DNA from 4 places in the Bacillus sp. JZ34 genome. Region 1 is predicted to be linked to each of the others. Evidence: predicted binding sites of a transcription regulator. Region 1 holds the regulator's gene; each other region holds the start of a gene.
What was found. Region 1 encodes LexA, which represses DNA repair genes until DNA is damaged. Its sites were predicted from a motif close to CGAACATATGTTCG; they were not measured.

Region 1 (7,650 bases):
CGGAGTATGTCCGAATTCCGGATGTCCAGGCGTTTTGCTTCCCCATTGGCGGAAATTCTTGAGGTCTTCAATTGAAACGTCATATCCGCTTAAGTGAAGCATGCTGTACAGAAGCATTGATCCGTGTCCGGCGGACAGCACAAAACGGTCCCTGTTAAACCAATTCGGATTTTCAGGGCTGACATTCATCATTTTTGTCCAAAGCGCATAAGCCATCGGAGCAGTCCCCATCGGCATGCCGGGGTGACCGGATTTAGCTTTTTCAATCGCGTCTATGGAGAGTGTTCGTATTGTTGCGACAGATTTTAATTCAATCGTTTTCATTATGATCCCCTTCCTGTATGGACTCTACTTTCTTATCATAAATCTACCCATCGGTTTTCACAACCATTTCAGCTCAAAAGCAGTGAAAAATGACGAATCTTTACCTTCATTTTAAATTGTAGTATATACAAAAAGGGAATACGATATCGGCGTATTCCCCAAATTAATGCAATCGGCGGTTTCTTTTTTCCTGTTTGAGCTTTTCAGGCGTCACATCATTACCTTCAGGATCAACAATCGTCACAGTTTTCAACGTGTTTTTCATAGACGCGCGGACGCCTTGAAGATATTCCTGGCGAAGCTTCTGCTGTTCTGCTTTTTCTTCGTCTGTTAAAGATCCGCTCTTTGCTTTTTTGGCAAGCTCGTTAATTCTGGCTATTTTTTCATTAGAAATCATAAGATACTCCTTTGATTCGGTATATATCCATCATACTACTAAATCCGCTTTCGTTTGACAACAGATTAGTCTGCAAGGCCGTCCTTATACTCCTGGTAGCGGCGGTGAACGGTTGCTTTTGAAATGCTGTATCCGAACCCTCTCAACACGGCTGCAATCTCCGCAAACGTCAGCTTGTTCTCCCTGAGCCTGACGATTTCTGAAAGAGGCGCTTCGATCCGCTCTCTCCCGCCGCCTTCATTGCGGTGTTTCAGATTCCTCTCCGGGCGGTAGCCGTTTTCGACCGCCTTCTTCATTCCCCGCTTAATTTTCAGGTTATGTATTTTCCGCTGGTATTCTTCGACAATGCCGACAATCTCCAAAACCATCGAATCCGCTTCGGAAAGCTCAAGTTTTCCCCGGTGAGCCAGCGTGTAGATTTGAACGCCTTCTTTATATAAACAGTGAAGAAGGGCAATTTTGGCATTCCCTCTTCCAAGTCGCGTATCATCCTGTATTAAAACTGCGTCAATGTCTGATGTTTTGATTTCCTCGAGCAGATCGAAGACGCCGTCGCGGTCCATCTCATATCCGCTCGCCTGTTCGGAAATGACGTTCACGACGTTCATCCCGTGCTCGGCGGCAAGCGACTGGAGCTCTTCAGCCTGCCGTTTTAATGAGGTTTCCTGCTGCTCCTTCGCAGTGCTTACCCTGGTGTAAATAATCGCATTCATGGAAATCCCCTCAATCATTTATTCTACAACTGCAAGCTGATATTGATCGGAGTGCTGTTTGGCTACCGGCAGGACCAAAACATCGCCCGGTTTAATAACGGAGGTCGGCAGATTGTTTTTATCGGCGACCCATTCGATGAATTTTTGTTTGTCAGCGGGTTTTCCGCCTTTGATCCGGTCGGCCAGCTCCCACAATGTATCGCCTTCCTGCACTTCTATTTTAACATATTGCTTTCTTTCTTCGATTTTACCGGCAAAAGACACAAACAGAATACAGCAGCTGATCACAGCAGTAAACAGACTGACAAAAATCAATGATTCTCTTTTCATATCCATCACCCCAGAATGTTTGTTCGGTTTTATGATTTCAGTATACATACGAACAAATGTTTCTGTCAATCGTTTTTTTCGAACCTATGTTTGTACTCAAAGGAAAAACATGCTATAATCTAGCTAAAATCGACGTTTTGAGGTGCAAAAAATGACGAAGCTATCAAAAAGACAACTTGATATTTTGCGTTTCATTAAAGAAGAAGTGAAACGCAAAGGCTATCCGCCTTCCGTCAGGGAGATCGGAGAAGCGGTCGGCCTGGCGTCAAGTTCAACGGTACACGGCCACTTGGCAAGGCTTGAAACGAAGGGATTGATCAGAAGGGATCCGACGAAGCCGAGAGCGATCGAAATTCTCGATACAGAGGAAGAAATTCACATTCCAAAAAACCAGGTTGTCAATGTCCCGGTCATCGGAAAGGTGACGGCCGGTACGCCGATTACCGCAGTCGAAAACATTGAGGAATACTTTCCGCTTCCAGACCGCCTGGCGCCGCCGGATGAGCATGTCTTTATGCTGGAGATCATGGGCGAAAGCATGATCGATGCCGGAATTCTTGATCAGGATTATGTGATAGTCAAACAGCAGAATACCGCAAACAACGGAGATATCGTCGTTGCGATGACCGAAGACGACGAAGCGACTGTTAAGCGGTTTTTCAAGGAAGAAACCCATATCCGCCTTCAGCCGGAAAACCCGACGATGGAACCGATCATCCTCCAGAATGTGACGATTCTCGGAAAAGTCATTGGCGTATTCCGCACGGTTCATTAAAAAACGGACTCATCAGCAAAACCGCCGGTCGGCGGTTTTTTTTCGCACGAAAAAACAGGCTCACATCCATACGGAAATGAAGGATGCGAGCCTGAAACAGAGGGATTGATCATATGCTTACATTACCATTATCCCCCAAACAAGTTTTCCTGTCAACAAAAATGTTTCCTTGAGGAAACATTTATCGTTGTCTCCCTTTTATCGAACGATAAACAAAATTCTCGTCCCGTCAGCGTAATCGCTCAGCCTGTTCCCGACCCAGGAGCCGGCTCCGCGGTTATCCGATGAGCTGACATATCTGACCGACGCTCCTTTTCCCCCTTCTTCACACATGGCCATCGGCCATTCGTCACGGTCAAAGCCCGGCTTAGTCGGAATCCCCTTTAATGATTCCTGACGGCGCTTATCCGCTCCAGATCTTTCAATTGTGCAGACATCTGAATGGCCCGCTTTGATCGCATCGCTTATATGAGCACCTGTTTCAGGATAGCGCGATGCCGGAAAATACAATACGTCATCATACCTTGCAGCGCCTTCGGCATGCTGAGGAGAATATGCAGCCCCTCCCGAAAGCCCAAGCAGCACCAATGCGGAAAACAGCAGATGAACCGCCCATTTTTTGATCATGACAAAAACAACCTCCTCTTGTATATGCTGGTGTCACTAACAGATTAAGAGAGAATTGTTTTTGCTTTTCGGGCTCTTTGTGAAAAAGACGTTTAGAATGTGTAAATAAACGTAAGTTAAATGCTCGGGGCATACCCGTGAAAAACTGCATGTGCTTTTTGCGTCCGCTCTAAACGTATACACGGCTGCCGTCAGGAAACATGCGGCAGCCGGATATGCAAATTTTTTCATCGTTGTATTTTTTAAAAATGATTCATTCACACAACAAAAAAACAGGCGGAAAATCCGCCTGTTTATACGGCAACTTCAAATGTCAGCTTGTCGCCGTGCTTATAGTCAATTAATTTAAAATCATCGATTGTAAAGTCATAAAAGTTTTTGATGTCCGGGTTGATCCACAGCTTCGGCGCTTCATATTGCTCGCGTTTCATCTGAATGTTTAAATTATCGATGTGACGGGTATAGATGTGACAGTCGCCGATATTGAAGATGTATTCGCCCAGCTCATAACCGAGGACTTGGGCGATCATGCGCTGCAAGACGTTATATTGGAACACATTGAACGGGTTGCCAAGCGCCATGTCATTGCTTCTCGCTCTTACTTCCAAAGAGAGCTTTCCTTCTTTCACATACCATTGCGTCTCATAGACGCAGGGCGTCAAGGCCATGCCGTCCAAGTCATCGGGATTCCACAGCATGGTCAAATGCCTGCGTGAAGACGGATTATGCTTTAACTGATGGAGCAAATAATCCACTTGATCGGCTTTCTGCCCGTTAACCGTTCTGTTTTTCTTCGCTAATTGATAGCCGTAGGCTGCTCCGATTGTGCCGTCTTCAAGCCGCCATTGATCCCAAATATGAACCCCCATATCGTTCAAAACTTGAACATCATTGGATTTCAGCTGCCAGATCCAAAGCAGCTCTTTGATGGCCGTTTTCCACGCCACCTTCTTCGTCGTCAAAATCGGCACTTCCGAATTGTCAAACCGCATTTTTTCGCTCATGATGCTCAGCGTATGAGCCGGCGTTCCGTCTGAATCCCACTTCGTCCGGACCTGATATTCTTCATCGGAGATCCCTGATTCAATAATTTTTTGAATGATTGCATTGTATTGCTGGTCATAATGGCTCATCTTATCCTCTCCTCTTTCCACATGATATGTATAAAATGAGTTTTTTTCAAGATTTAAGATCATGCGCGGGTTTGATAAATCTCCAACGCTTTCTTGATAACATTTTTATCGTATCCGGTGACATCATGGATTTTCTCAGTCCAGCCTTCAATTGTGTCCGGCTTCGCTTCTCTGTATAATCCTTTGCTCGTGCTAAGATATATGTCCCAGCCGCTGAATTCCCAATGCGCGATTTCATGTTGAAACGGAATTCTGCATTCCAGTAATGGCGCAGGCTTCAATGCCGCTTGCGAGCATTCAGCTGCCTCCCAAAAAACGGACATGTCAACAGGCTCTGTAGAGTAGACTTGAGTTGACACCTTTCCGTTCGGCCGATGGTAAAGGACCTTAACTCCGCCGGTTGTCGGCTTGACTTGAATTTGTGCTGCCGGGAAAAAACCGTCCAGCTTTTCACTGGTATAATCTTCACATTCGCAGTCGATCAGAATCGGCTGCAGCCATTGATCTCCCAGATCACATAAAAAGCGCCGTCCTCTTTCATCAAGCGCGATGACTGCGGCATGCGCGCGTTCTGTTTTGAACGAACGGCCGATCGGAAAAGCTTCCACTCCGTCTTTTGTAAACTCGTCCAGCAGCCAAATCGAAAGGTCAAAGCAATTGCCGGCAATGCCGTACTCTTGGTGGTGTTCCTTCATCATTGAGACGTTCCGCTGTTTCTGATCCCCTCCCTGATGATAAAACCATGCCTTTGTCAGCGTTTCCATCGGAAAAGCGTCGAATCTTCTCCACGTACGGAGAATGGCATCCGGAGCAAACATCATCTTCCCCCCTGTCCAGAAGCGATTGTTAACACTATTATATACGGGCGACCGAGACGAAAAAAATCCCTTAGCAAGGGATTTTTTCGTTTTATTTTCCTTTCTCATCAGTCGGAATCTGGATCAGGGAATTCGATCCTGTCGCTTTAGGCATTTTTCCGTCCCATTTTTGGATCCATTGATACTTGATCATTTCATCTGACATCGATTTTTTAATAATTTCATTATACTCGGCAATACCTTGAGCTTCGATCTTTTTCTTTTTCGCTTCCGCTTCGGCGATCTTCAGCTCTGTCTGCGTTCTTTCCAGTTCCTGCGAAGACTTCACGCGCGCGTCAATCGCTTCCTGGGTCGCTTTATCAGGCTTTGGCACACCGAGTGTTAAATCGTCAATGACAAAGCCGAGCCCCTTCATATCATCTGCAAATGTTTTTTGGATTTCTGCGGCGGCATCAGATGATTTTTGTCCGTATGTATCAATGACGGAGTATTTGGAAATCGACTTTCTTGCAGCGTCCCACAGCCTTGTTTTCAAGTAGCTGTTTTCGATTGATTCAATATCGACCGCTCCGAATTTATTAAACAATTCTACGACTTTATCAGGCTGAACGACATAGTTGTAGGCGATGTCCATTGAGATGTTTTTGCCGTCAGAAGTAGCCACTTGAATATCCTGATTGTTTACAGTCTGCATCCGCACCGGATATCTTGTGACTTTGTCAAACAGTCCGACTAAATGCCAGCCTTGATCAAGCGTTTCCGATTTCACCCCGCCATTCGGAGAATAAACGACGCCGACATATCCGTTCGGAATTTTCTCGATGAACAAGGAAGCTGTGAATCCTCCGATAATTAAAGCAACAGCGACAATGATTCCGCCGAGCAGCGTTTTGTTTTTATTCTTCTTTGGTTGTTTTTCATTCATCTTTGTCATCCTCCAGCGTTTTCTTTATTTTGCTCGCCCCGCTTCCGACTTTTTTAAAAAGCGGGCTTAACATAAGCCATACGCCAAACCCTATAATGGATAGCAATATGATCGAACCAATCATGACTTTCACTTTTGTTTCACCCCTTTTGCATTTGTTGATTGATCGTATGACTAAATAAAATCATTTCACTTATGTTTACGTTCATATGAACTTAAAGTTTCATTTTTTTAAAATGTAATAGAAAAAATTTTATCATTGCAATTGCGAAATCAATGGCATCGTTAAAGGATATGTCGGATATCTTACTCTTTATGCCGCGTATATCATGGCGTGTTCGCAGTCAAATGAAGACGAAGCGGCATGCCGAACCAACTATCAGCTGGGCACATACTAAAAAAAGAGCCAAATGATTGGCTCTTTTAAAAATATTAAATTTCAATTATTGTTGATTGCCCTTTTTAACCCATTCAGCTACTGTCACTGTGCGTTTAGCTTGATGTTTCACTGCAGCTTCCACGTCTTCAATCATCTTCCCGTTTTGATCGACTGTAACACTCGTTCCATATGGATTTCCGCCAGCCCCGAAGAGGACAGGATCAGTGTATCCCGGAGAAGCAATAATAGCTCCCCAGTGCATCATTGAAGTATATAAGGACAAGATTGTTGCTTCTTGACCACCATGTGGATTTTGAGCGGAGGACATTGCGCTTACAACCTTATTTACTGTCTTTCCGTTTGCCCAAAGTCCGCCTTGTGTATCAAGAAACTGTTTCATTTGGGATGCCATATTGCCAAAGCGTGTTGGTGTACTGAATATAATAGCATCTGCCCACTCTATATCTTCTGAGGATACGACTGGAATGTCCTTTGTTGCATCAACAGTGGATTTCCACACTTCATTTCCCTCAATGGCTGATTGCGGAGCCAATTCTTGTACTTTTAAAACTTTGACCTCAGCACCTGCTTCTTCCGCACCTTCTGCAGCCCATTTGGCTAATTGATAGTTTGTTCCGCCCATACTATAAAAAACTACAGCTAATTTTACATTTGACATATGATCCAGCTCCTTTGATTTTCTAAATAGTTTGTCTAAAAATCCCATGTTTTAACACCTGCTTTTTTGTTTTCTTTTCGGCAAACCTTTTAAGAACCACCCCCTTGAAGTGTTTCGCTGCCATTATTATTCCTTGCTAGAATAAACTTAAAACATTTCAATTTAATGAATCTCAATTTCGAGATATTATGGATGGTTATATTACTTCGGTCTTTTTCTGGTGAAGATTTCGCCAATCTTTGCGTAATCATGCCCGGCTAAACGACTGATGGCGCCGAGGCCTCTTGGATCGATTTTTCCATTTTCATAGATGTCGCTTTCGATATGATATTGAACGACTCTGCCTATCATGAAATCGCATCCGTCAGAGTGCTTATCTCCCAACTCTAATGAGTACTCCAGAACACATTCCATACGCACTTTTGCTTCTTTCACGCCCGGCACCGAGACTTTCACACTTTCGACGGGGGTTAACTCCGCTAACTGAACTTCACTTTGACTTGGTGGTAGGCTGGCGGCCGTTAAATTGATTTTTTCAACGTTTTGTTCA
Region 2 (7,650 bases), 530 kb from region 1:
GTCGAAAGATTATATCGACTGGTACTACAACGGCAAAAAAGTATCGAAAAGCAGCGGATCGCAGGATGTCGGCTACGTCTTTCCGAATGTCGTGAGAGCAAAAGGGATTAAAAGGTATTACAAGTCTTCAGGGCTTCACAAATGGAGAGCGAAAAAAACGCTGAGCTTCGGGACCGTTACACCGTGGGGAGATGTTGAATTCGCCAGCTCAACCTTTACAGACAGAAGGTGGGTCAATAAAAAAGGAAAATACGGAAACGATTAATTTGCCGTAAGCCATTTCATACAACGCTGCTAAAAGACTATTTTGAAATTAATGGCAGCGTTGTATAATGGAGAATGTTGCAACACCATCCTGATGCAAGAAAGGATTTTTTAAATTGATCAAAATCGATGACCTGACGAAATCTTATGGAAGCAAAAAGGTATTCAACCGTCTCAACATGAATATCGAAAAAAACAAAGTCACCTTCCTGATGGGGGAAAACGGCGCCGGGAAAACGACGCTCTTGAAATGCCTGCTCAAGCTGGAACATTTCGAAGGCGGCATTCTGTACGACGGAGAGCCGCTTGAAGCCGTCAGGAGCAAAGTGCACGTTATCTATGACGATTCCCCGTTTTACGATCATCTGAGCGGATATCAAAATATTAAACTGTTGATCAATAAACCTGCCGGCAAAGAAGAGCTGGAACAATTATCGCAAAAGTTCCTCGGCCGGGCGCTGCTGAAAAAAAAGGTTAAGACCTATTCATACGGACAAAAGAAAAAGCTGGCCTTAATGATCGCTGCATTAAACAAACCGTCATATTTGTTTTTGGATGAGATATCAAACGGGCTTGACTACCGGTCCATGATGGAGCTTCAGGCGCTGATCAATGACTGGTCGAGCAGGATGACGATTGTTGCCGCTGGCCATCAGTTTGAGTTTTATTCTTCAATCGTCGATCAATTATACGTGTTGAAAGACGGTTCAGCTATCCACATAGACAATTTTAAAACGAATGGAGCAGAATTGGGCGATGTCTATAAAGAATATTTATAATATTTTCAAAAAAGAGCTTGCATTTCAATCATATTCTAAAATGCTCGTCATGTTATTGCTTCCTCTATTATTCATTTCATCCGGATACATATATGTACATTATAAAAATACAATTGACAGCTATCAGCAGTTTAAAAAGACTGAAGACGAATATAAAGAACTCGGCATCGATATTAAGCAGGCGCTGGCGTCGCCCGTCAAGGTGAAGGAAGGGGAGCTGAAAAGCGAGGATGGCGACGGAGAGATCGTCGAAAATATTTTAAGGTTTGACTATGAGAATTTCGTCTTGTCCCTCCATCATCTGGAGCCCAAGCAGTCGGTTATCATGACGCTTGAGCTGATGGGCTTCATCATTTTTCCCTTGGCTTTTACGCTGTATGCCATCTATATCTCCTCTTACGACATCAGGTTCAAGACGGTGAAAGTGAAAGCTGTCAGCCATGATTGGAAATCCGTTCTGCTGGCCAAACAGTGTTCGGTTTACATGGTGATGGCTGCCGCCGTGATCGCCGTTGTATGTACGGCATATGTGTCAAGCTTCGTCTTTTATTCCCTGGCTTCAAGGGCCATACCGGTCGGCGAGTTCACAATACCCGCTGTTTCAAAAAGCAATATCCCGCTTCAGCTCGTTGTCGTTCTGGCGGTCAGCTTCATTTTTTCGACGGTCGGATTTTATTTGGGCGTCCTCTTCAGAAGCTTTATTACGCCTGCTTTGCTGTATATCGTTTACAGCCTGCTTATCCCTGCTTTGGGGAGATTCGATTTGAAAAACCTGCTGTCTAATCTCGGGCATGCGGTTTTCAGTTTCAGCGGCGGCTTTAAACTGTTTACACCGGTGAAGGTGGACATGATTCCGGTCGTCATCATTTTAGCCGCATCTGTCGGCTTGCTGTCTGCGGTTACTTATTATATGGCGCACAGGCAAAGCAAATATGTCGTTTGAAAAAAGAGCGCAGGCACTTGCGCTCTTTTTTTGCAAGCGACGGATGCCCGTTGGCTCAGGTTTGGCAGGCGAGTGTCAAATAGTTGGAACAACAGAATCTGCCGTCTCTGGATGAGGCGGTTGTTTTGATTGAAACCTTGTTCCTCGTAAATATTCGAAAAATTCTATATAATAATAAAGCGGTCTCAGGAATTCATGCACTTTTTAGTAAACAGCTTTTGAACAGAGGGCAGGTGAGTATAATGGCGAATCAGGATTTGAATTTGCACACGTTATATACGAGTCATACCCGCGATGCCTGGGCAAATCTCGGCGGGCATATGGCGGTAGAAATGACCGAAGAGGAAGTAAAAAGGCTTGAAGGTTTAAATGACTATCTGTCTTTGGAAGAAGTCGAAACCGTTTATGTTCCGCTGGCGAGGCTGCTTTATTTACACCGGACAACTCAATATGAACGGAACACCCGGGTGAACGGTTTTTTGAACCATCCTCACGCGGCCAAAATTCCGTTCATCATCGGGATTGCCGGAAGCGTCGCGGTTGGAAAAAGCACGACGGCCCGCATCATTCAGACGGTGCTCTCGCGTTTGCAGGAACGGCTGAAAGTCAGTCTGATCACAACCGACGGTTTTCTTTACCCCAATGCGGTGCTGACAGAAAAACAGATAATGTCGAGGAAAGGGTTTCCGGAAAGCTATGATGTCAAAGCATTGCTTGAGTTTTTAAACGACTTAAAATCCGGCAAGGAAATGGTTCGCGCACCCGTTTATTCCCATTTAACGTACGACAGATTGGAAGGGGTTTACGAAACGGTTGAACAAGCGGATATCGTCATCATCGAAGGCGTCAATGTGCTGCAGACACCGACGATTGAAGACGACCGGACAAAACCGCGGGTTTTCGTTTCCGATTTTTTTGACTTCTCGATTTATGTGGATGCCGAAGAAGACCTCATTATCAAATGGTATCTTGAACGCTTTCGCATGCTCAGAGAGACGGCATTTCAAGATCCGAGTTCTTATTTCCATAAATTCAAAGACCTTGCGGACGAAGAAGCGGACCATATGGCAAAGTCAATATGGGAGACCGTCAACCGTCCGAATTTGTATGAGAACATTCTGCCTACAAAATTCCGGTCTGATTTAATCTTGAGAAAAGGCGAAGGCCACAAGGTGGAAGAGATTCTCGTCAGACGGGTGTAGAAGAGGAGGCTTGCATGATCCATCATATTGAACTGTATGTTTCAGATTTGGAAGCGTCGAAGCGCTTTTGGGGCTGGTTTCTCGGAGAGCTTGACTATGAAGTTTTTCAACAATGGGAAGACGGGATCAGCTGGAAAGCAAACGGCGCCTATCTCGTGCTTGTGCAGGCGAAAGAGCAGTTTGTCAAAGCGGGTTATCACAGGTGCCGCATCGGCTTAAACCATCTTGCTTTTTACGCGGCATCCAAAGAACAGGTCGACGAAATGACAATGAAACTGAGGGAGCGGGGATGCCGCATTTTATACGAAGACAGACATCCGTTTGCCGGCGGAAGCGGGCATTATGCCTTGTATACCGAAGATCCCGACCGCATTAAAGTCGAACTTGCGGCGCCTTGAGGCGGGCGTCCGCCGGAAGGCCGGCCTTTGACCGAGCCGGCCTGTTTTCATTAATGCTGCATCATTTTTTTCGAACTTAATTTGACTTTTGCTTCATCTATTTTGAGCTTCCGGAAGGCTGCCACCAGGAAAGGAACGCCGCAAATAGTGACAGCAGACAGGATTGCAAAAGTGAAAAACGGCTTTTCCGCTCCAAAGGCGTCCAGCAGCATTCCCCCCGCCCAAGGGCCGATCACGCTTCCCAGCTGGGTGAAGCCTATAGCCCCGAAGTAAGTGCCTTTCAGCTCAGGCCGGGCAATCCGGTCGACCAGTAAATCCATCATCGAAAAGAGAAGCACTTCCCCGATCGTAAACACGATAATGATCAAGACGATGGACCATAGATCGTGGAAAAACGAGAGGCTGAACAGGCTTCCGCTAATCAGCACATTTCCGGCAATCAGCGATAAAATCGGTGAAAACCGTTTGGCGATATGTACGATCGGGTACTGTACGACAAGCACGGCCAAGGCATTCAGCGTCAGCATCATACCGAACACTTTCGTCCCGTCTTCGATGAACGGGCTGGCCGCCATGTATTGTGCGAGCGTGGATGTGAAGTGGGAATACCCGAATAAACAAAGAATCGAACCGATTAGTGTAATCGTAAATACCCGGTCTTTTTTTGTCACCTCCAGCGCGTCCCGCACTTTTATACGCTTATTCCGCTCAGTTGCCGGTACGGTGTGGTGTTTAAATTGAATGACCAGCACCGCCGCATAAATAAAATAAATGAAAGCCGCAATGAAAAACGGCAGCGTCGTTTTCGAAGATCCGAGGTACAGGCCTAAAAGCGGACCGAAGACGACGCCGAGGTTGATCGCGGTATAGCGGAGATTAAAGACGAAAAGGCGCGTTTCGGGTTTGGATACGTCTGAAAGCAGCGCTCTTGAAGTCGGTTCAAACAAAGCGCGGCATAATCCGTTTAAGGCATTCATGACAAAGAATGTCCAGACATGATCGGCGAGCGCGAAACCGGCGAACACGAATGTCCAGCCGAAAATCGAAACGAGCATGATGGTTTTCCGGCCGAACCTGTCTGATAAGTACCCGCCGTAAAAGCTTGCCGCAATTCCGATCAGAGAGCTCGCTGCAATGACGGCGCCGGCAAAGCCGGAAGAGGCGCCTTTCACTTGTGTCAAATAAATTGCTAAAAAAGGGATGCTCATGGCTGTGCCCATACGTCCGAAAATGGTTCCGACAATAATGGTCCAGCTGAGCGGGTGGATGTTCTGCCATTTTTGTTTCATGATAAACTCTCCGTTACGTTTTTATTTGTTTATCATACATGAAACAAATGGAGGTGAATAGAGGAATTTCTATATGCTGGGTGATCAAAAGGAGAACAAGCCTTGATTTGTGACATAATCATAGATGACATCTTCGATATGGGCATGCAGCCCCTCATTCGGTTCCTCGATCCGCCTTTCCTGCAAAGCCAGCTTCAGGATTTCTTTTTCGCCGGGGCTGAGCGGATCGGTTGCAACATTGCGTCCGTACTGCTTCAGCGCCTGTCCGAGCATTTTTTCAATCAGTTTCTCATCCATTTGTCTTTCTCCTTTAGGAGCGCTTTTTCTTTTATCTTACTAGGAAAAAACGAGGTTCTCAAGGGAGCTTTCAATTTGAGCCATTAAACCGGATGCGGCAGCATTCCGAACTGGAATGATCCGCCATGTCACCTTCTTTCCAAAGAAGGTGTTTTTTGTTGCTTTCAGCCAGGATTTTCTTTGGATAAAATTACGCCTGGAAATCGAACGTATATTCGGAGTATAGTATTCATACACTAATTGTGCGAACATCAGTTCTTTTTGGAGGGAGAGAGATGGATTACGGTCAATATCCGTCGCGTTCGGTTTTGTGCGTTGATATGCGGAGCTTTTATGCAAGCTGTGCCGCAGTCCTGCTCGGACTTGATCCGATGACTTGCCTGCTGGCGGTTGTCGGAAACACGGAGCGGCAGGGGAGCATCGTTCTCGCTGCTTCTCCGGCTCTGAAAAGAGAGTTCGGCGTGCAAACGGGAACAAGGCTTTATCAGCTGCCGGATGATCCGCGCATCAAGCTGGTCAATCCAAAGATGGGGCTGTTTGTCCGTGTTTCTACAGAGCTCACCCGGCTGTTCTGCCGCTATGTGCCGCCTGATGCCATTCATACGTACAGCGTGGATGAAAGCTTTATTCAGGTGGACGGTGTTGAGAGCATGTGGGGAGACGCCCGAACGATTGCGATGAAAATTCAAGATGATATGGAAAGGGAGTTTGGCCTTCCCTGTGCTGTCGGAATCGGACCGAATCTGCTGATGGCAAAGCTGTGCCTTGACCTTGAAGCGAAAAAATCAGCAGACGGAGTGGCCGTTTGGGGCTACGAAGACGTGAAAACGAAGCTGTGGCCGCTGTCTCCGCTGCGCCGCATGTGGGGAATCGGCTCCAGGCTGGAAAAGACGTTAAACCGGATGGGGATTTTTACAGTCGGTCAGCTGGCTCACTATGATCTCAAGCGGCTTGAGAAAACATTCGGGGTGATGGGAAACCAGCTCTATTATCACGCTTGGGGCATCGACCTTTCAGCGATCGGAGCGCCGCTCTTGGAGGGGCAGGTCAGCTATGGAAAAAGCCAGATTTTGCTTCGCGATTACCCGAATCCGGAGGAAGTCAAGCATGTCATTCTTGAAATGTGTGAAGAAGTGGCCAAAAGGGCGCGCGCCCACCGCCAGGCGGGCCGGACCGTCAGTCTTGGCGTCGAATACAGCCGCGATGAGCTTGGCGGCGGGTTTTACCGTTCAAAAACAATGGAAAGCCCTTCAAATGTCACCCTTGATCTATACCATACATGTCTGGCATTGTTCGAGCGGTTTTATGCCGGCAAAACGGTTCGGAAAATTTCCGTCTCTTTGTCCAATATTCAAGACGATACCAATATGCAGCTTGATCTTTTTCGTCCCGATCAGGAAAAGAAGCGGCAGCTCGGGTACGTGATGGACGGCATCAGAGAACGGCACGGATCAACAGCGCTTTTGCGGGCCGTTTCCTATACAAACGCCGGGACGGCCCGGCTGCGGTCAAAATTGGTCGGAGGCCATCAGGCATAGAAAGGAGAATCATTTATGCTTCGCGACAGAGGCAGTATCAAATGGGTTTCCATGATGCTGCCTGAGCACGTGGAATTGCTCAGGGAATATCATGAAAGCCTTCAAAAACTCAAAAAACCGATCCTGGATGAACAAAAATATGAAGAATTTAATGAAATCATTTGTGAAGCGATGGCAGAAAACAGAATGTTGCAATTTGCCTATTATCGGCAGGGGGAAGTGAAAACGCTGGCCGGCCGGATTCACTATGCCGACGCCCTGAAAAGGGAGCTGCGGATCGTAAGCCGGGCGGATGAAATATGCATTTTAAAGATGGAGGATATCATTGAGATTGAATACGATTGTCGTTTATAATAGAATCAGTATTCGGAGGTGGATAAAATGGTAAATGACATTCATTTGCCGACTGCAGCGTCTCATGCAAAGCCTGTTATCTTGAAAGGCGATACTTTGCATGAGGCGGGGTTATAAACAAATCGCCTAAAAAAAGCAAGGTATCATTTCTGATCATCCGGCTTTGCACCTTATTTTTAAATATAGATCCATAAATAAGGAGCTGGCAGAAATGAAGACACCTTTTATCAGAAATGACCAATATAATTTTATTAAGTTTCAAACGGACAGCCTTGTTCAGGGACATGCGAACATCAATGACGAAAACGTACTTGACGCTTTGAAATGCAATGCGCTCGATCAAGTGTTCAACCTGTTTCCTGATCTCAGCAGCGATCAAAAGTCTTTGCTGCAGAAGATGGCAGAAGTGGAAGACAGCGGTGAAGCGATGCGCTTTTTAGCCGAATTAAAGCCTCATGTCATTCCATTTCAGCGTATAACAGTAAAAACCGCTAAAAAGCTATTTTCTAAAGTGAAGAAGTTAAAGACGCCCGATTTTGAACAGATGGATTTCAGCGGATATTCCTACCTGGGATGGAATGATGCA
Region 3 (7,650 bases), 1.7 Mb from region 1:
ATGAAGGAGAGCATCATGAGCTTGGCATCATCTTTGTAAAAGAAGAGGATGCGGCGATGAAGCACGCTGAGGCAGCCGCCTCACAAGAAACAGAATAATTGATGTTAATAAAGCGCCGCTTTTTCGGGCGCTTTTGCTTTTCCTTTTAGGGAATCTTTTTGGTTGTCTTTTACAAAACGTTCCGCTAGGATGATGGATAGAACCGATTGAAGGAGAATGATTGATGAAAAAGGCTTTTCTCGCCGGTGTTTTTGTTTGTTTGATAGCTGTATTGATTTCGGCTGCGGCCGGGGATTGGACGTTGATTTTCAAAGTTTCGGGATCCGCCGGACTAGGCGCAATTCTGCTGTCTGCTTTATGTTCCGGCGTATTTGTCAGCGGTGACCGGTTCAAGGGAAATCACGATTCGGAAACGAAGGAGCACAGGGAGTGGAACGGCAAACTGGCAAACGCACTCGCCGTTTTCGCCATGCCGAACCTCCTGGCAGCCGGAATCTCGTTCTTTTTCGCCTTTTAACGTCTGATTCCGAATAACGCGGCATGATAATGGACAAAATGAATGAGTGTCCATGTTTGTCCGTTTCTTTGTTCTTTAATATAATCGAATAAGATCAAGAAACGTGAGGAGGGTTTTTGTGTTTACAAAAGCCGTTTTTGCACTGATATTTCCTTTCTTGCTTGTCTTGTTTTTTACAAGGGTGACCTATAACCATTACGTCGGGATTGCGCTGACCGCAGCGCTGTTGTTCGCTTCATATTTAAAAGGTTATACGGAAACCTTTTTTATTGTAGGACTTGATATCGTCTCGCTCGTGGCCGGTTCACTCTATGCGGCGAAAAAGGCGGGCGAAAAGAAGGAAGACTCATAGAAATCGTAAGAATGATTGCCGTAAAGCCCTGCTTTTGATGACAAAAAGGAGGGGTTTTTTGATAGATCAGGAAGGGCCGGCTTTTGTGGGAAAACACAGAAACCGAACTTTAGTTCGTATTTTTACTTCGGGTGTGTTAAAATAATAAGCAGGAAGATTTCGTAAAGAAACGGAGGCTTTTTTGTGAAAGACCGCTTTGAATTAGTCTCGAATTATCAGCCCCAGGGGGATCAGCCGAGAGCGATTGATCAGCTTGTCAAAGGAATCAATGAAGGCAGAAAGCATCAGACGCTTTTGGGGGCGACCGGTACAGGAAAGACGTTTACGATGTCAAACGTGATTAAAGAAGTCAACAAACCGACTCTCGTCATCGCCCACAACAAAACGCTCGCCGGACAGCTGTACAGCGAGTTTAAGGAATTTTTCCCAAACAACGCAGTCGAATATTTTGTCAGCTATTATGACTATTACCAGCCTGAAGCTTACGTGCCTCAGACTGATACATTTATCGAAAAAGATGCCAGCATTAACGATGAGATTGATAAATTAAGGCACTCTGCCACGTCTGCTCTTTTTGAACGCAAAGATGTCATCATTGTGGCGAGTGTTTCTTGTATTTACGGCTTGGGTTCCCCGGAGGAATACAGGGAACTGGTGCTCTCGCTCAGAGCGGAAATGGAAATCGAGCGAAATGAGCTGCTCAGAAAGCTCGTTGACATCCAATATGCGCGGAATGATATCGACTTTCAGCGCGGAACATTCAGAGTGCGCGGCGATGTCGTCGAGATTTTCCCGGCTTCAAGGGATGAGCACTGCATCCGGGTTGAATTTTTCGGCGACGAAATCGAACGAATCAGGGAAGTGGATGCCCTGACAGGCGAAATTTTAGGGGAGAGGGAACACGTCGCGATCTTCCCGGCTTCCCACTTCGTCACGCGGGAAGAAAAGATGAAGAAAGCGATCATAAACATTGAAGAGGAGCTGGAAGAGCGCCTTAAAGCGCTTCGTGAAGAAGGCAAGCTCCTTGAAGCCCAGCGTCTGGAACAGCGGACGAGATACGATTTGGAAATGATGCGCGAAATGGGCTTTTGCTCGGGCATCGAAAACTATTCAAGACATTTGACGCTTCGTCCGGCAGGTTCGACTCCATATACGCTGCTCGATTACTTTCCGGACGATTTCCTGATGGTCATAGACGAGTCGCATGTCACCATGCCGCAGATCAGAGGAATGTACAACGGAGACCAGGCGAGGAAACAGGTTCTCGTCGATCACGGATTCAGGCTCCCTTCCGCTTTGGATAACCGTCCGCTCAGGTTTGAAGAGTTTGAAAAGCACATTCACAACATCGTGTATGTGTCGGCTACGCCGGGCCCTTATGAACTTGAGCATACGCCTGAAATGGTAGAGCAGATCATCCGGCCGACGGGGCTGCTCGATCCGATCATTGAGGTAAGGCCGATTGAAGGGCAGATCGATGATCTGATCGGCGAAATCCAGCAGAGAATCGAGCGGAATGAACGCGTCCTCGTCACTACGCTGACGAAAAAAATGTCCGAGGATTTGACGGATTATCTGAAAGAAATCGGAATCAAGGTCACGTACCTGCATTCCGAGATTAAAACGCTGGAGCGGATCGAGATCATCCGCGACCTTCGCCTCGGCAAGCATGACGTTCTCATCGGCATCAACCTGCTGAGGGAAGGACTCGATATCCCGGAGGTTTCACTTGTCGCCATCCTTGATGCAGACAAAGAAGGCTTTTTGCGGTCTGAGCGTTCGCTCATTCAAACAATCGGCCGCGCCGCCAGAAATGCCGAAGGCCGCGTGATCATGTATGCCGACAAAATCACCAACTCAATGGAAATCGCAATCAATGAAACGAAGCGCCGCCGCGAACAGCAGGAGGCCTATAATGATAAACACGGCATTACGCCGAAAACGATCAACAAAAAGATCAGGGACGTCATCCGGGCAACTCATGCTGCTGAAGAGCAGGAAGAATATCAAGCAAAAGAGGAGCCGAAGCTTTCGAAGATGACGAAGAAAGAGCGGGAAAAAGTGATCGCTCAAATGGAAAACGACATGAAGGAAGCCGCAAAAGCGCTTGACTTTGAACGTGCCGCTGAGCTTCGCGACTTGCTCCTAGAGTTAAAATCGGAAGGATGAATGGAGAATGGCAACGAAACGAATTGAGGTGAAAGGTGCAAGGGCCCACAACCTGAAAAATATCGATGTCTCTATTCCGAGGGACCAGCTTGTCGTGCTGACAGGTCTTTCGGGATCAGGGAAATCATCCCTTGCGTTCGATACGATATATGCAGAGGGGCAACGGCGCTATGTCGAGTCTCTCTCCGCATATGCCCGCCAGTTTTTAGGACAGATGGACAAACCCGACGTCGATGCGATCGAAGGCCTGTCGCCGGCGATCAGCATCGATCAGAAAACGACGAGCCGGAACCCCCGGTCGACAGTCGGAACGGTAACGGAAATCTATGATTATCTCCGGCTGCTGTTTGCCAGAATCGGAAAGCCGGTCTGTCCGGTTCACGGGATTGAAATTACCTCGCAAACGATCGAACAGATGACGGACAGAATTTTGGAATATCCCGAGCGCACGAAGATCCAGGTGCTCGCGCCGATCGTCTCGGGAAGAAAAGGTTCGCACGTGAAGGTGCTCGACCAAATCAGAAAACAAGGCTATGTGAGAGTCCGGATCGACGGCGAAATGAACGACCTCTCAGAAGACATCGAGCTCGAAAAGAATAAAAAGCATTCGATTGAAGTTGTCGTCGACCGTATCGTTATAAAAGAAGGGGTAGCAGCCCGTCTCACAGACTCGCTCGAAACGGCGCTCCGCCTCGGTGAAGGCCGCGTGATCATCGATGTGATCGGACAGGAAGAGCTGCTTTTCAGTGAACATCATGCCTGCCCGCACTGCGGTTTTTCAATCGGTGAACTGGAGCCGAGAATGTTCTCTTTCAACAGCCCGTTCGGCGCGTGTCCGAGCTGCGACGGCCTCGGGTCCAAGCTGGAAGTCGATGTAGAGCTCGTCATTCCAAACGATGAGCTGTCGCTAAAGGAGAATGCGATTGCACCTTGGGAACCGCAAAGCTCCCAGTATTATCCGAAGCTGCTTGAAGCGGTATGCAGCCATTATGGAATCGATATGGATGTTCCGGTCAGGGAGCTGCCGAAGCACCAGCTTGAAAAAATCCTTTACGGCAGCGGAGACGAGCAGATTTATTTCAGATATGAAAACGACTTCGGACAGGTCCGGGAAAACTACATTGAGTTCGAAGGCGTCATCCGCAATATCGAAAGGCGCTATAAAGAAACGAGCTCTGATTACGTTCGGGAACTGATGGAAAAATACATGGCCAATCAGCCGTGCCCTTCATGCAAAGGCTACCGTCTGAAAAAGGAATCCCTCGCCGTACTGGTAAACGGCCTTCATATCGGCAAAATAACCGAAATGTCGGTTTCTAACGCCCTTCAATTTTTCCGTGAACTTGAACTTTCGGAAAAAGACATGAAGATCGCCAACCTCATTTTGCGGGAGATTAAAGAGCGCCTTGGATTTTTGAACAATGTCGGGCTTGACTATTTGACGCTCAGCCGTGCCGCCGGCACTCTGTCGGGAGGAGAAGCGCAGCGGATCAGGCTTGCAACGCAAATCGGCTCAAGGCTGACCGGTGTCCTCTACATTCTTGATGAGCCGTCAATCGGTCTTCATCAGCGCGATAATGACCGCCTGATTGATACGCTCAAAAACATGAGGGATATCGGAAACACCTTGATCGTCGTCGAGCATGACGAGGACACGATGCTTGCCGCCGACTATTTAATTGATATCGGACCCGGCGCGGGCGTACACGGGGGAGAAGTGATCTCTGCCGGAACACCGGAAGAAGTGATGAACGATGATCAATCGCTGACAGGGCAGTACCTCTCAGGGAAAAAATTCATTCCTCTTCCTGCCGAGAGAAGGAAGCCTGACAACCGTTTTATCGAGGTAAAAGGCGCAAAGGAAAACAACTTGAAAAATGTTTCCGTGAAGTTTCCGCTCGGCGTGTTCACAGCTGTCACCGGGGTATCGGGATCAGGGAAAAGCACGCTCGTCAATGAAATTCTCCACAAAACGCTGGCTCAGAAGCTGCATCGGGCGAAGGCAAAACCGGGAGAATACAAAGAAATAAAAGGAATCGAGCACCTCGATAAAGTGATCGACATCGACCAGTCTCCGATCGGCCGGACGCCGAGGTCAAACCCGGCCACATATACCGGCGTGTTCGATGACATCCGTGACGTGTTTGCCCAGACGAATGAAGCGAAAGTCAGAGGATACAAAAAAGGGCGCTTCAGCTTTAACGTCAAAGGCGGGCGCTGTGAAGCCTGCAAAGGCGACGGAATTATCAAAATCGAGATGCACTTCCTGCCCGATGTATACGTTCCTTGTGAGGTTTGCCACGGAAAGAGATACAACCGTGAAACGCTTCAGGTCACATACAAAGGTAAAAACATTTCTGACGTGCTTGAGATGACGGTCGAAAATGCCGTTCAATTTTTTGAGAACATCCCGAAAATCAAGCGCAAGCTGCAGACCCTCTATGATGTCGGGCTTGGCTATATTACGCTCGGACAGCCGGCTACAACGCTTTCCGGGGGAGAAGCGCAGCGGGTCAAATTGGCATCTGAACTTCATCGCCGTTCAACGGGAAGATCACTCTATATCTTGGACGAGCCGACGACAGGACTGCATGTCGATGATATCGCAAGGCTTTTGGCCGTTCTGCAGCGCCTGGTCGATAATGGAGATACCGTGCTTGTAATCGAACACAATCTCGATATTATAAAAGCAGCTGATTATTTGATCGATTTGGGCCCTGAAGGAGGAGACGGCGGGGGGACGATCGTGGCCTCCGGACCGCCCGAAGAAGTCATGAAAGTTGAAGGGTCATATACCGGCCATTATTTAAAACCGATCATTGAACGCGACAAAAACAGAATGAAAAAGCGGCTTCAGGAAAAAGAAGCTGTCAGACCGTAAATAACATGCTGCCGATCTCACGTCGGCGGCTTTTTCAATGGCCGAATGATCAGCGGCAAGCTTTGTTCAAAAGATTTTCATTGCTCTTTTATTCAATAGCTGTTATAACGTAAAAAACAAACCATAAAGGGGGGTGGGGTGATGAAGATCGATCGGATTGATCATCTGGTCCTGACGGTCAAAGACCTTGAAGCGATATGCGAATTTTACAGCCGTGTGTTGGGGATGGATGCGGTCACTTTTAGAGAAGGAAGAAAAGCGCTGACATTCGGCAGGCAAAAAATAAATCTCCACGAGGCCGGAAAAGAATTTGAGCCGAAGGCACAGCACCCGGTGCCCGGCTCCCTGGACCTGTGTTTCATCACAAATACAGGCATTGATGATGTGATCCGTCATCTGGAAGGGCTGTCCATTCAGATTGAAGAAGGCCCCGCAGAACGGACGGGCGCTGAAGGACCGATCGTTTCGGTGTATATCAGAGATCCCGACGGAAATCTGGTTGAAATATCAAACGAACTTCGTGAGAACGTTTAACGCTCAGTCCGGCTGATGTGTTTGGCCGCTTCAATCATACTGTTTAAAATGTGGGTGCTGCTGCTGTTCAGCAGAACCTTTAAATAGCGGATTTCGCTGGAAAGCGGAGGAGCGGAGTTGATCGCTTCCAATCGGTTCACGATCTCCTGATTCATCCTTTTTTGTTCCTGAATCAGACTAAGAAGCTGGGAGGCGGATGAGGCGTGTACTTCCGATTTCTGTTTCATAACGCTCGCTCCTTTTCTTTGGCTTTGCCACATATTTTAAAGGGTTATAAAAAAAGAATCTATTCATAAAATCTAAAAACATCAATTCGCGAAGTTTGACGCACGCCGATCGAATGAAAATGAAACCTAAAGGCCAAGATACACGTAAACTGAGTATAAGGTCACTGTACATTAGACTCACAAGAACGCTTTACATCGATAAGGAGTGTTTTGCATGACGAGAAACAACGCACTGATTTCTGCAATTTGTTATTTTAGCGTTTTTTTTGCCCCGCTTATTTTGCCAATCGCTGCGTATTTTATAACAGATGATCAAGAAACGAAAAAGCATGCGATGCGTTCGCTTATTTCGCATATTATTCCGTTTATAAGCGTAGTCATATTGGCAGCAGGCGCGATCAGCGGTTCGCTTATCTTTAATGACGGCGGTTATTTGGCGGTCATTTTCATGGTCGGAGGTTTTGTTTTTTTCGGAATCATCAGCTTGATTATTGTGGTCTGGAACGTTGTTCAAGGGATTAAAATGCTGACTCAGGCCTAAAAGAAGGAGAACGGGGGAGCTTTTCATGAAGCATGAGAAAGAGCGAATTTTAAAATTGGTCGAGGAAGGAAAACTGTCTGCGAAAGAGGCGCTGATCCTGATCGAAAAACTTGAAGAAGACTATAGGGAAACGGAGAGCAAAGTGACAGCTCTGTCTGAAAATGTCATTGATGCGGAAGACTTCTACAGCGAAAAGAAAAAAGAACCGAAGCCTTCAATCGGTTCCAAACTGTTCGAATGGATTGATACCGCTGTAAAAAAAGTGAAAGAAGCAGACCTGGATTTGAATTTCGGGCACTCGTTCGAGGTTCAGCATATATTCCAGTTCAAAGACTCCGATTTTTCGACTCTGGATATTCAGCTTGCCAACGGCAGCGTCAACCTTGTACCATGGAACGATTCCGACATCAGAGTCGAATGCCAGGCAAA
Region 4 (7,650 bases), 600 kb from region 1:
TTAACTTATGAAGAAGACAATCATGTCCTTGGCTGCAGCCGCAGCTATGTCGGCGACTGCATTCGGAGCGACTGCCTCAGCAAAAGAAATCGAAGTTCAAAAAGGAGACACGCTCTGGGGGATTTCTCAAAACTACGGAATGAACCTCAAGGACTTAAAAAAATGGAATCAGCTTTCATCAGATCTGATTTTACCGGGTCAAAAGCTGAACATTTCTTCTCAAGAAGAAAAATCTGAAGAAAAGCAGTACACCGTTCAGCTAGGGGACACGCTCTCAAAAATCGCAAAAGAGTTCGGTGTAACTGTAAGCGATCTTCAAAAACGGAACAATCTGAAGTCGGACCTGATTATTGCAGGGCAAACGATTGCGATAAATGGAGAAGCAGGAGAGGCTGCTGCTGCAGCGCCTGTGAAACAAGAGTCCGCGCAAAAACAAAACGATCAGCCTGTCAACGTGCAAAAGGAAATCACAGTGACAGCAACTGCGTATACGGCAAATGACGGGGGCATTTCAGGCATCACAAAAACGGGAGTCGACCTGAATGCGAACCGTGATGCAAAAGTCATCGCGGTTGATCCAAGCGTGATTCCGCTCGGTACGAAAGTATATGTGGAAGGCTACGGCGAAGCGACGGCTGAAGACACCGGAGGCGCCATTAAAGGCCATAAAATAGACGTATTTATTCCAGATAAAAAAGACGCTTTCAATTGGGGCGTCAAAACCGTAAAGGTCAAAATTTTAAACTAATATCAAAAAATGCAGGAGGCGCTTCATGCCTCCTGCATTTTTTTGATGGATCGATGTTTATGCTGGATGATGTTCCCCGCGACTGCTTTTCACAAAAACCGAAATCACAAGAGCAGCTGCTGCAAAGACGATGGCTACGAAATAAACCATATGAACGCCTTCTGTCATACCTTGCATGTGCAGCTCCTGACGGCTGGCTCCTGAAGAATGCGCGATAAAGCGATTCGAAACGGTCGTCAGAATTGTCGTGTACAATGCCGGACCGATGGCCCCTGACACTTGATTGACCGTATTCATAATCGCCGAGCCATGCGGGTACAGCGGTTTGGGCACCTGGTTTAAACCGAGCGTCATGATCGGAGCCATCGTTAACCCGACGCCGAGTGTGAAGCCGGCGTACAGCATCATTCCCGCCGCCATCGGCGTATCGCTTGAAATATTCGTAAACAGCGAAAGGACGGCAATCACAATGATCACCCCGGTGATCAACAGCGGTTTAAAGCCAAGCTTATCAAACAGGCGTCCTGCAACAAGAGATGTCATCGCCAGGACAAGGCCGCCCGGCAGCATAAGAATGCCTGTATAAAGCGGTGACAGCTCAAGCGCCATCTGGAAGTAAAGCGGCAAAATCAGCATCATCGAAAACTGCAGCATCATCACGATCCACATCAGGATAACCGAGACGGAAAATATTTTTGACTGAAACGGCCTCATATCAAGCATCGGCACTTTCAATTTGAGCTGGCGCATGACGAACAATATTAATCCGATGACACCGGCTGCCAGTCCGATGATCACTTTCGGACTGCTCCAGCCTGCAGCTTCCCCGGCGTTGCTGAAGCCGAAAACGATTCCGCCAAACCCGACAGTCGATAAAAGAATAGATAATATGTCAATTTTCGGATACGTCAGTTCGGTTACATTTTTCAGGCGGAACGCCGCATAAAAAATCATGAAAACCGATACTGGCAGCATCATGAAGAAAACAACGCGCCATGAATAATGCTCGACAATATAGCCTGAGATGACCGGACCGATCGCCGGGGCAAATAAAATAACGAGCGTTAGGATTCCGGTCATCGTTCCGCGTTTTTGCGGCGGAATCAAAGTCAATATCACATTCATCACAAGCGGCAGTATCAAACCTGTACCTGAGCCTTGGATGATCCGTCCGGCGAGAACGAGCGGGAAGACCGGAGCGATTCCGGCCAGAAAGGTTCCCGCCGTAAATAATGTCATCGCAGACAGAAACAACTGCCTTGTCGTAAAGCGCTGCATTAAAAACGCGGTAATCGGCACGGCGATGCCGATCATGAGCATATATCCGGTTGACAGCCACTGGGCCGTATTCGCTGAAATGCCGAAATCGTCGATGATCTTCGGCAAAGCCACATTCATGACCGTCTCATTAATCAGAGCGAGAAAATTTCCGACGATTAAAATGGCGATAATCATGAAGGAGCCTTTTTTAGCATGTTCCATTTGCATTTCCCACCCTTTATGATCGTTTTAGTAAAAAAGGAATTTGTTCGGCGGCTGCACTGAGGGGCCGACCGTTTTTTTTCGTCACTGAGAGCACATACGCACCCTCAATCATCGCCTGTATCGCGACGCTCAGCGTCTCGGCCGTTTCCGGCGCGTAGCCTGACTGGAGCAGTTTATCCTGATAGACAAGCTGCCAGTCTTGATAAACCTGTTCACAAGTTTGGCGGAGCCTTTCGCTGAACGACCACGTTTCTGCGGCGACGGATACGATCGGAATATCATCGTTTTCTTCCATGATGTATTCCTCGATTCCGTCAGCCATCATCTGGATATAAGATTGAAACGCCTTGACAGGATCAGCTTCTCGGCTGATCGCTGACAATATATACGCTTTGATTCTTTTCCCGGTTAATTGAATCGCCTCTTGCGCCAGTTCTTCTTTGCCGCCGGGAAAATAATAATAAAGCGATCCCCGCGGCGCTCCGCTTTCGGCTGTGATTTGGCTCAGACCTGTGGCATGGTAGCCTTGTTTGCGGAACAATCGTGAAGCTGCCCGCAATATTTTGTCGCGGCTGCTCATTTTTTCTGCCATCCTATCATTCCCTTATGATTTTATACTGATCGGTCTATATAATTTTAACGAAAAAAAAGACCTTTTTTGAAGGCCTGTTTTAAAAAAAGGACGATTTGTCCATATTCGGTTCACCGGGAATCCGCTGAAGGCTTAAGAAAGCCGGCAAGCAGCGGCGCCACAGCGATCACTGCCAAGATCGACAAAAGGCTGTCAGATATGAGGTGAACAAAAGTTGAATTGATGGTATAGAGTGCGAGCACCGTTAAATAAACGGCCAAAAAAACGTAGCCGAAGATTTTCTTGCGGAACGGTTTTTTGAGTTGAATAAAAAGAAACAATCCGGCCATTAAAATGATAAACGTCACAGTTCTATTCTCCCTTCGCGAATGTTTCTCAATCCTCGTATGTCCGGTTTCTTTCTTTGTTGTCTTCAAATGCCAGCTGAATGACGAATAAAAACAGACAGGCGATGATTTCCACATCCAGCGGGATGGTGATGCTGTCCATCAATTCATCAGCGAGATGGATGGCAAGCCACGTAAAAAAACATTCGATCATAAAGGTCAGAGCTTTATGACCGATCATAAAGCTCAAAATCTTTTCCGGGATTTCAAACAGCGCGCCGAGGCCAAAGGATAAAAGGATATACCAGAAGAGCGACCAGGGCGATTCGTATGTCACGCCGAAAATCGCGAAAAAGCCGGCAACGCCGAAATAATAAGACCCGAATAAGAGCGTAAACACAGTGAGGATCAAGAGAAAGATCAGAGTCACTGCGAACATGGTACCGAGAGTTTTTTTAATCATTAAACATTCATTCCTAATCATGCAGTGTATATTCATGATATCAGAAAAATATCCGGTTGTGAGTTATTAATGAGATTTTGGGGTTAAAGTTTGTGTGGAAGGGGGGAGTGGAGAGAGCGTTCTGAAAAATTCCTAAGGTGTTTTTCGAGACCTAATTAATCGCCATATATCATATTTGGAGCGTTTTCATAAGGGCTGCAATCAAGAGGATAGGATCACAAATAAAAAAGGCTGCCAGCCGGCAACCTCACTTTGTTAAGCATATTTCGTATTTGCTTGTTCTAAAACCGACGTATTTACTAGAAGAATTATTTTCGTGCCTTAGGTGATTTTCGATTTTGGTTCAATTGCTTTAATCTTTTAAATCTCATAAAGAGATTTTTATTTTCCTAGAGGGAACATATTTACAACCGCTGCGACTCCCGGTACACTACATAAAAACAGGACAGGCAGGTGCAAAAAATCAAGAGATGAAGCAGGCTTTAACTGACCAATACGGCAGCTTTACAGAGATGGCAGAAAATGAAATAGAAGGAACCGATTATTCGGTGGCTGCGCGGGATGCAGGGAGCGCACTGCTTGTGATGGCTCCCCACGGGGGCGGGATCGAACCGGGCATCAGTGAAATTGTCAGGGCTTTTGCAGCGGGTTCTTCGGTTTATTTATTGGAAGGATTGAAAAGGCGCGGCAATAAGAGTCTTCATGTGACAAGCGCCCATTTTGACTGCCCGCTTGCCGTGCGAATGGCTGCAGGACATCGATACATACTGGCGTTCCACGGATATGACGAGCCTTTCCGCCGGCATACGCTCATCGGGGGGACAGATCGAAGGCGCGCCTTGTTGTTTGCGGAGACATTGGAGAAGCACGGATTTTCTGCGGAGCTGGCGGCTGAAAGGGGATATCTTTCAGGTACAAACCCTGCAAGCATCAACAATCGCTGCCAAACAGGGTTAAGCGTGCAATTTGAAATCAGCACTGCCCAGCGGAAGGCGATGTTTGAGCAATTCACATTAAAGGGCAGGCGAACGTCTCAAAATGAGGTGTTTTCCCGCTATGTCAAAGCTTTGAAGGCAGGAGCCCGCATCGCATATGGGCCGAGTGCAGCCGGGAGCTGAGCCGGCTGTTTTTTATTTTCTCAGCATATACGCCGGCCGGCTTTCTGCCGCGACCATTTTGCCGACGCCGTTTGCCGTTGTGTACGGGCGGCGGGTTTCCCGGCGGTAGCGTGCAAGTTCGTCTTCTTCTTTAAGGCGAGCAGCATTCGCTGATTCGCTCTCTTGGGAAAGGCTCGCCATCCATGCCTCATGAAACTGGATCCCGGCTTGCCGTTTTTCAAAGAGCTCGATCCGTTTGACAGCGAACGATTCCGTGACTTTAAAGAGGTCGGCGATCATTTTAGCGGCTTGGCATCGCAGCTGGGGAAAATCCATTTTTAAAAGCATAAAAGTAGGGACGCAAAAATGGTACATAAATTGATTGGCCTGGAATTCCTGCAGCTCCCTGAACATCTGATTCATATAAAGCTGGTTTCCCGCGTGCTTTAATACGTGGCATAACTCATGGGCAAAATCCTCCCACTGCTTTTCCTTTGAAAGGCTGCTGTTGAGAATGATGCTGTACATGCCGTCATGCTTAATCATCATGCTGTTGACATTTTCATAGTGAATCCAAATGTTAAAATGAGCGGCTATGCGATTCATATCAATGTGGTGGGGTTCAAAAAAACCAAACTTTTGAAACATATTTTTGACGTATTCTTCTAGGTGAGATAAGTAAAACTTCAATACGAGACACCCTTTCGAACAAATGTTCTGTTTTTAGCGGGAAAGAAAAGCCCGTCAAAGGGGCTGTCATGTTTTCATGCAGATCTATCATATACGATGAGCAGCCTCTTTAGCAAATCTTTCCCTTTTTTATCGTCTTAACTATTAAATCGGCGCTCACCAGGTAACGTTTAATAGAAATTCCTTTTTTATCCGTTTTGTTTATCTCCGGGCTTTCGTTTTTTCTCTTTTTCTTTTAAGTATTGAATGAACTCGATGGCCTGCTGTCTGCTTTCGGGGGAAAATTCCTGCATGTCTCGGTATGCAATTTGCAGATCCGGATCTGCGATTTCGTCTTCAATCGTTTTTTTCTTTTCCGTTCCTGTCAACAGATAGTCAATCGTCACTTTATAGTAATCGGCGAGTTTTTTTAATGTTTCATAGTCCGGCTCGCTTCTTCCGTTTTCGTAATGGGAGTAGCGGGCCCGCGATACACCGATCTGCTTTGCAACTTCTTCCTGTGTCCGTTTTCCTCTCAGGCTCTTCAGTCTGCCGCCTAACATAGAATGACCTCTCTTCCTCTATTCGGCATGTTTATCTCTATTATAGATACAAAATGTATCGAAATAAACATATGATAAAAAAAGTATCAAAAAAGTATTGATGATAAGAAGTGTATCATATATAATCAAATCATCAGATACGTATTGTATCAAAAACAGGGAGTGAGAACATGTGCGAAAACGGTTGATCGAAGAGCGTTGTAAGAGGGGATGGACCCAAAAGCAAGTGTCGGAAAGGCTTGGACTCTCCGAGGTTTATGTTCGCAAAATCGAAAGGGGAACACGCAATCCCGGCAGAGAAACGATGCTGAAATTCGAAACGCTTTACTCAGTGCCTGATCGATTGCTGTTTCCCGATCTTTTTCAGGTCTGTTTGGATACATATTGTATCAACGGAACTCTGTATGAAAGAAGGCGATGTCATGAATCTTGAACATCCGATGGTCACACACATTCGAACGCACGGCTATCCAAAGGAAGCCGACAGAGAGCAAATGCGAAGACATGGCGGACCCGCCGGATATCCACAAGGAGGCAGCATGGGTAAAATTGTGATTTCCTACAGCTCAGACCGTTTTGATCAATGGCGGCTCGGCGAAGCCGGGGGATTCATCGCTTTTACGAAAGACGGAAAGCCTGTATTCCAATTCGATCGTAAAGGCCAATACGAACGGTATCTCAGACTGAACCGCAGAAGGCACAAGGAAGGGGGAAGATGAATGTCCCGTCCGCTCGATCAAAGCTATCCCTTTTCCGTTTACTCAGGGATTTTAACACCTGTGCACTACGAGAAAATAGGCAATGCCATTTGGCTGTTTTTATGGTGCATCAGTTCAACAACTAAGGAAATCGAACGCGATGGGATGACATGGGGCATCGTGCTCGGCAACAAACCGCTGAAAGCCGCAGAATTGGCTCTTCAATTCGGCGTCAACGAAAAAACGGTTAGAAGATGGCTCGCTCTTCTCGAACGAAACGGCTACATTGCAGTCACAAGAGCGCCTTACGGAATGATTTTGTCAGTCAGACATTCAAAGAAATTTGCCTATGCCAGCCATGTCCGGTCAGGCAGTTCTGTTCGGACAGAAGAGACTGGCCGTGCGGACATCCTTGTCCAATCCAATAAAGATATCACACAAATCAACACAAAACATAATATGACTTCCATAAAAACAATAGCAGACCGATTTGCCGCCCTTAGGTCTTTGCAGGAAGGAAAGCCTGTCCATCCCTCGTCAAAAGACTACCAGGCCATCGCCCGGATTGTCGCCCGCGGAGTGTCTCTTCCGCAAACAATCAAATGGCTTGAACAATGCTTTGAAGAGTATGAGGCGCGGCGCCGAAGCCGCAATGAAACGATCAAGGTCTTCAGCTACTGTGAAAAATATATAATCGGCCGGCTGGCTGAAGCGGAAGAGAAAATAACTGTCAGGAGGGAGAACAATGTCCAAAAGAACAATCGAAGAGATCATGGACGAACTGAGAAACAGGAGCTGTCTATCACAGGGGGACAAACCGGAAGAATCCGCCGCAAAACAGTATGACTGTCCGAAATGCAAAGATGAACTCGGATTTATCGAACGGCGCGGAACGATGGAAGTATGGGTATCATGCGCCTGCCGCGAATGGCGGAAAGCGCAAAAGCTGTTGAAATCGAGCGAAATCACCGAACAATTTAAAAACTTAAATTTTGCTCAGTTCAAGACG

Region 2: the regulator LexA is predicted to act here: its motif matches at 5,377-5,390, upstream of M1D90_RS09225 (Y-family DNA polymerase).
Region 3: the regulator LexA is predicted to act here: its motif matches at 973-986, upstream of uvrB (excinuclease ABC subunit UvrB).
Region 4: the regulator LexA is predicted to act here: its motif matches at 5,417-5,430, upstream of M1D90_RS14985 (ImmA/IrrE family metallo-endopeptidase).

What each region holds. Positions count from the first base shown of each region.
Region 1 is NZ_CP096403.1:2,363,634-2,371,283, forward strand. It holds gene tkt (transketolase) at 1-324, opposite strand, end outside; gene M1D90_RS11820 (DUF896 domain-containing protein) at 488-721, opposite strand; gene M1D90_RS11825 (YneB family resolvase-like protein) at 787-1,434, opposite strand; gene yneA (cell division suppressor protein YneA) at 1,453-1,764, opposite strand; gene lexA (transcriptional repressor LexA) at 1,916-2,539, shown strand; gene M1D90_RS11840 (NucA/NucB deoxyribonuclease domain-containing protein) at 2,738-3,166, opposite strand; gene M1D90_RS11845 (thymidylate synthase) at 3,460-4,299, opposite strand; gene M1D90_RS11850 (hypothetical protein) at 4,359-5,120, opposite strand; gene M1D90_RS11855 (prohibitin family protein) at 5,209-6,042, opposite strand; gene M1D90_RS11860 (hypothetical protein) at 6,035-6,175, opposite strand; gene wrbA (NAD(P)H:quinone oxidoreductase) at 6,486-7,100, opposite strand; gene M1D90_RS11870 (flavin reductase family protein) at 7,302-7,650, opposite strand, start outside.
Region 2 is NZ_CP096403.1:1,832,643-1,840,292, forward strand. It holds gene M1D90_RS09190 (hypothetical protein) at 1-265, shown strand, start outside; gene M1D90_RS09195 (ATP-binding cassette domain-containing protein) at 381-1,043, shown strand; gene M1D90_RS09200 (ABC transporter permease) at 1,021-1,986, shown strand; gene coaA (type I pantothenate kinase) at 2,229-3,188, shown strand; gene M1D90_RS09210 (VOC family protein) at 3,203-3,586, shown strand; gene M1D90_RS09215 (MDR family MFS transporter) at 3,637-4,875, opposite strand; gene M1D90_RS09220 (YqzH family protein) at 4,960-5,172, opposite strand; gene M1D90_RS09225 (Y-family DNA polymerase) at 5,448-6,710, shown strand; gene M1D90_RS09230 (YolD-like family protein) at 6,726-7,064, shown strand; gene M1D90_RS09235 (FusB/FusC family EF-G-binding protein) at 7,276-7,650, shown strand, end outside.
Region 3 is NZ_CP096403.1:624,468-632,117, forward strand. It holds gene M1D90_RS03015 (PDZ domain-containing protein) at 1-98, shown strand, start outside; gene M1D90_RS03020 (DUF5316 domain-containing protein) at 224-517, shown strand; gene M1D90_RS03025 (CsbA family protein) at 636-869, shown strand; gene uvrB (excinuclease ABC subunit UvrB) at 1,053-3,038, shown strand; gene uvrA (excinuclease ABC subunit UvrA) at 3,046-5,919, shown strand; gene M1D90_RS03040 (VOC family protein) at 6,061-6,453, shown strand; gene M1D90_RS03045 (hypothetical protein) at 6,450-6,680, opposite strand; gene M1D90_RS03050 (DUF4870 domain-containing protein) at 6,895-7,221, shown strand; gene M1D90_RS03055 (DUF4097 family beta strand repeat-containing protein) at 7,247-7,650, shown strand, end outside.
Region 4 is NZ_CP096403.1:2,961,177-2,968,826, reverse strand. It holds gene M1D90_RS15015 (3D domain-containing protein) at 8-748, shown strand; gene M1D90_RS15010 (DHA2 family efflux MFS transporter permease subunit) at 806-2,230, opposite strand; gene M1D90_RS15005 (TetR/AcrR family transcriptional regulator) at 2,247-2,825, opposite strand; gene M1D90_RS15000 (hypothetical protein) at 2,936-3,172, opposite strand; gene M1D90_RS14995 (regulatory YrvL family protein) at 3,201-3,614, opposite strand; gene M1D90_RS14990 (poly-gamma-glutamate hydrolase family protein) at 4,085-4,732, shown strand; gene M1D90_RS14985 (ImmA/IrrE family metallo-endopeptidase) at 4,745-5,401, opposite strand; gene xre (HTH-type transcriptional regulator Xre) at 5,590-5,943, opposite strand; gene M1D90_RS14975 (helix-turn-helix transcriptional regulator) at 6,116-6,376, shown strand; gene M1D90_RS14970 (hypothetical protein) at 6,366-6,662, shown strand; gene M1D90_RS14965 (helix-turn-helix domain-containing protein) at 6,663-7,487, shown strand; gene M1D90_RS14960 (ATP-binding protein) at 7,387-7,650, shown strand, end outside.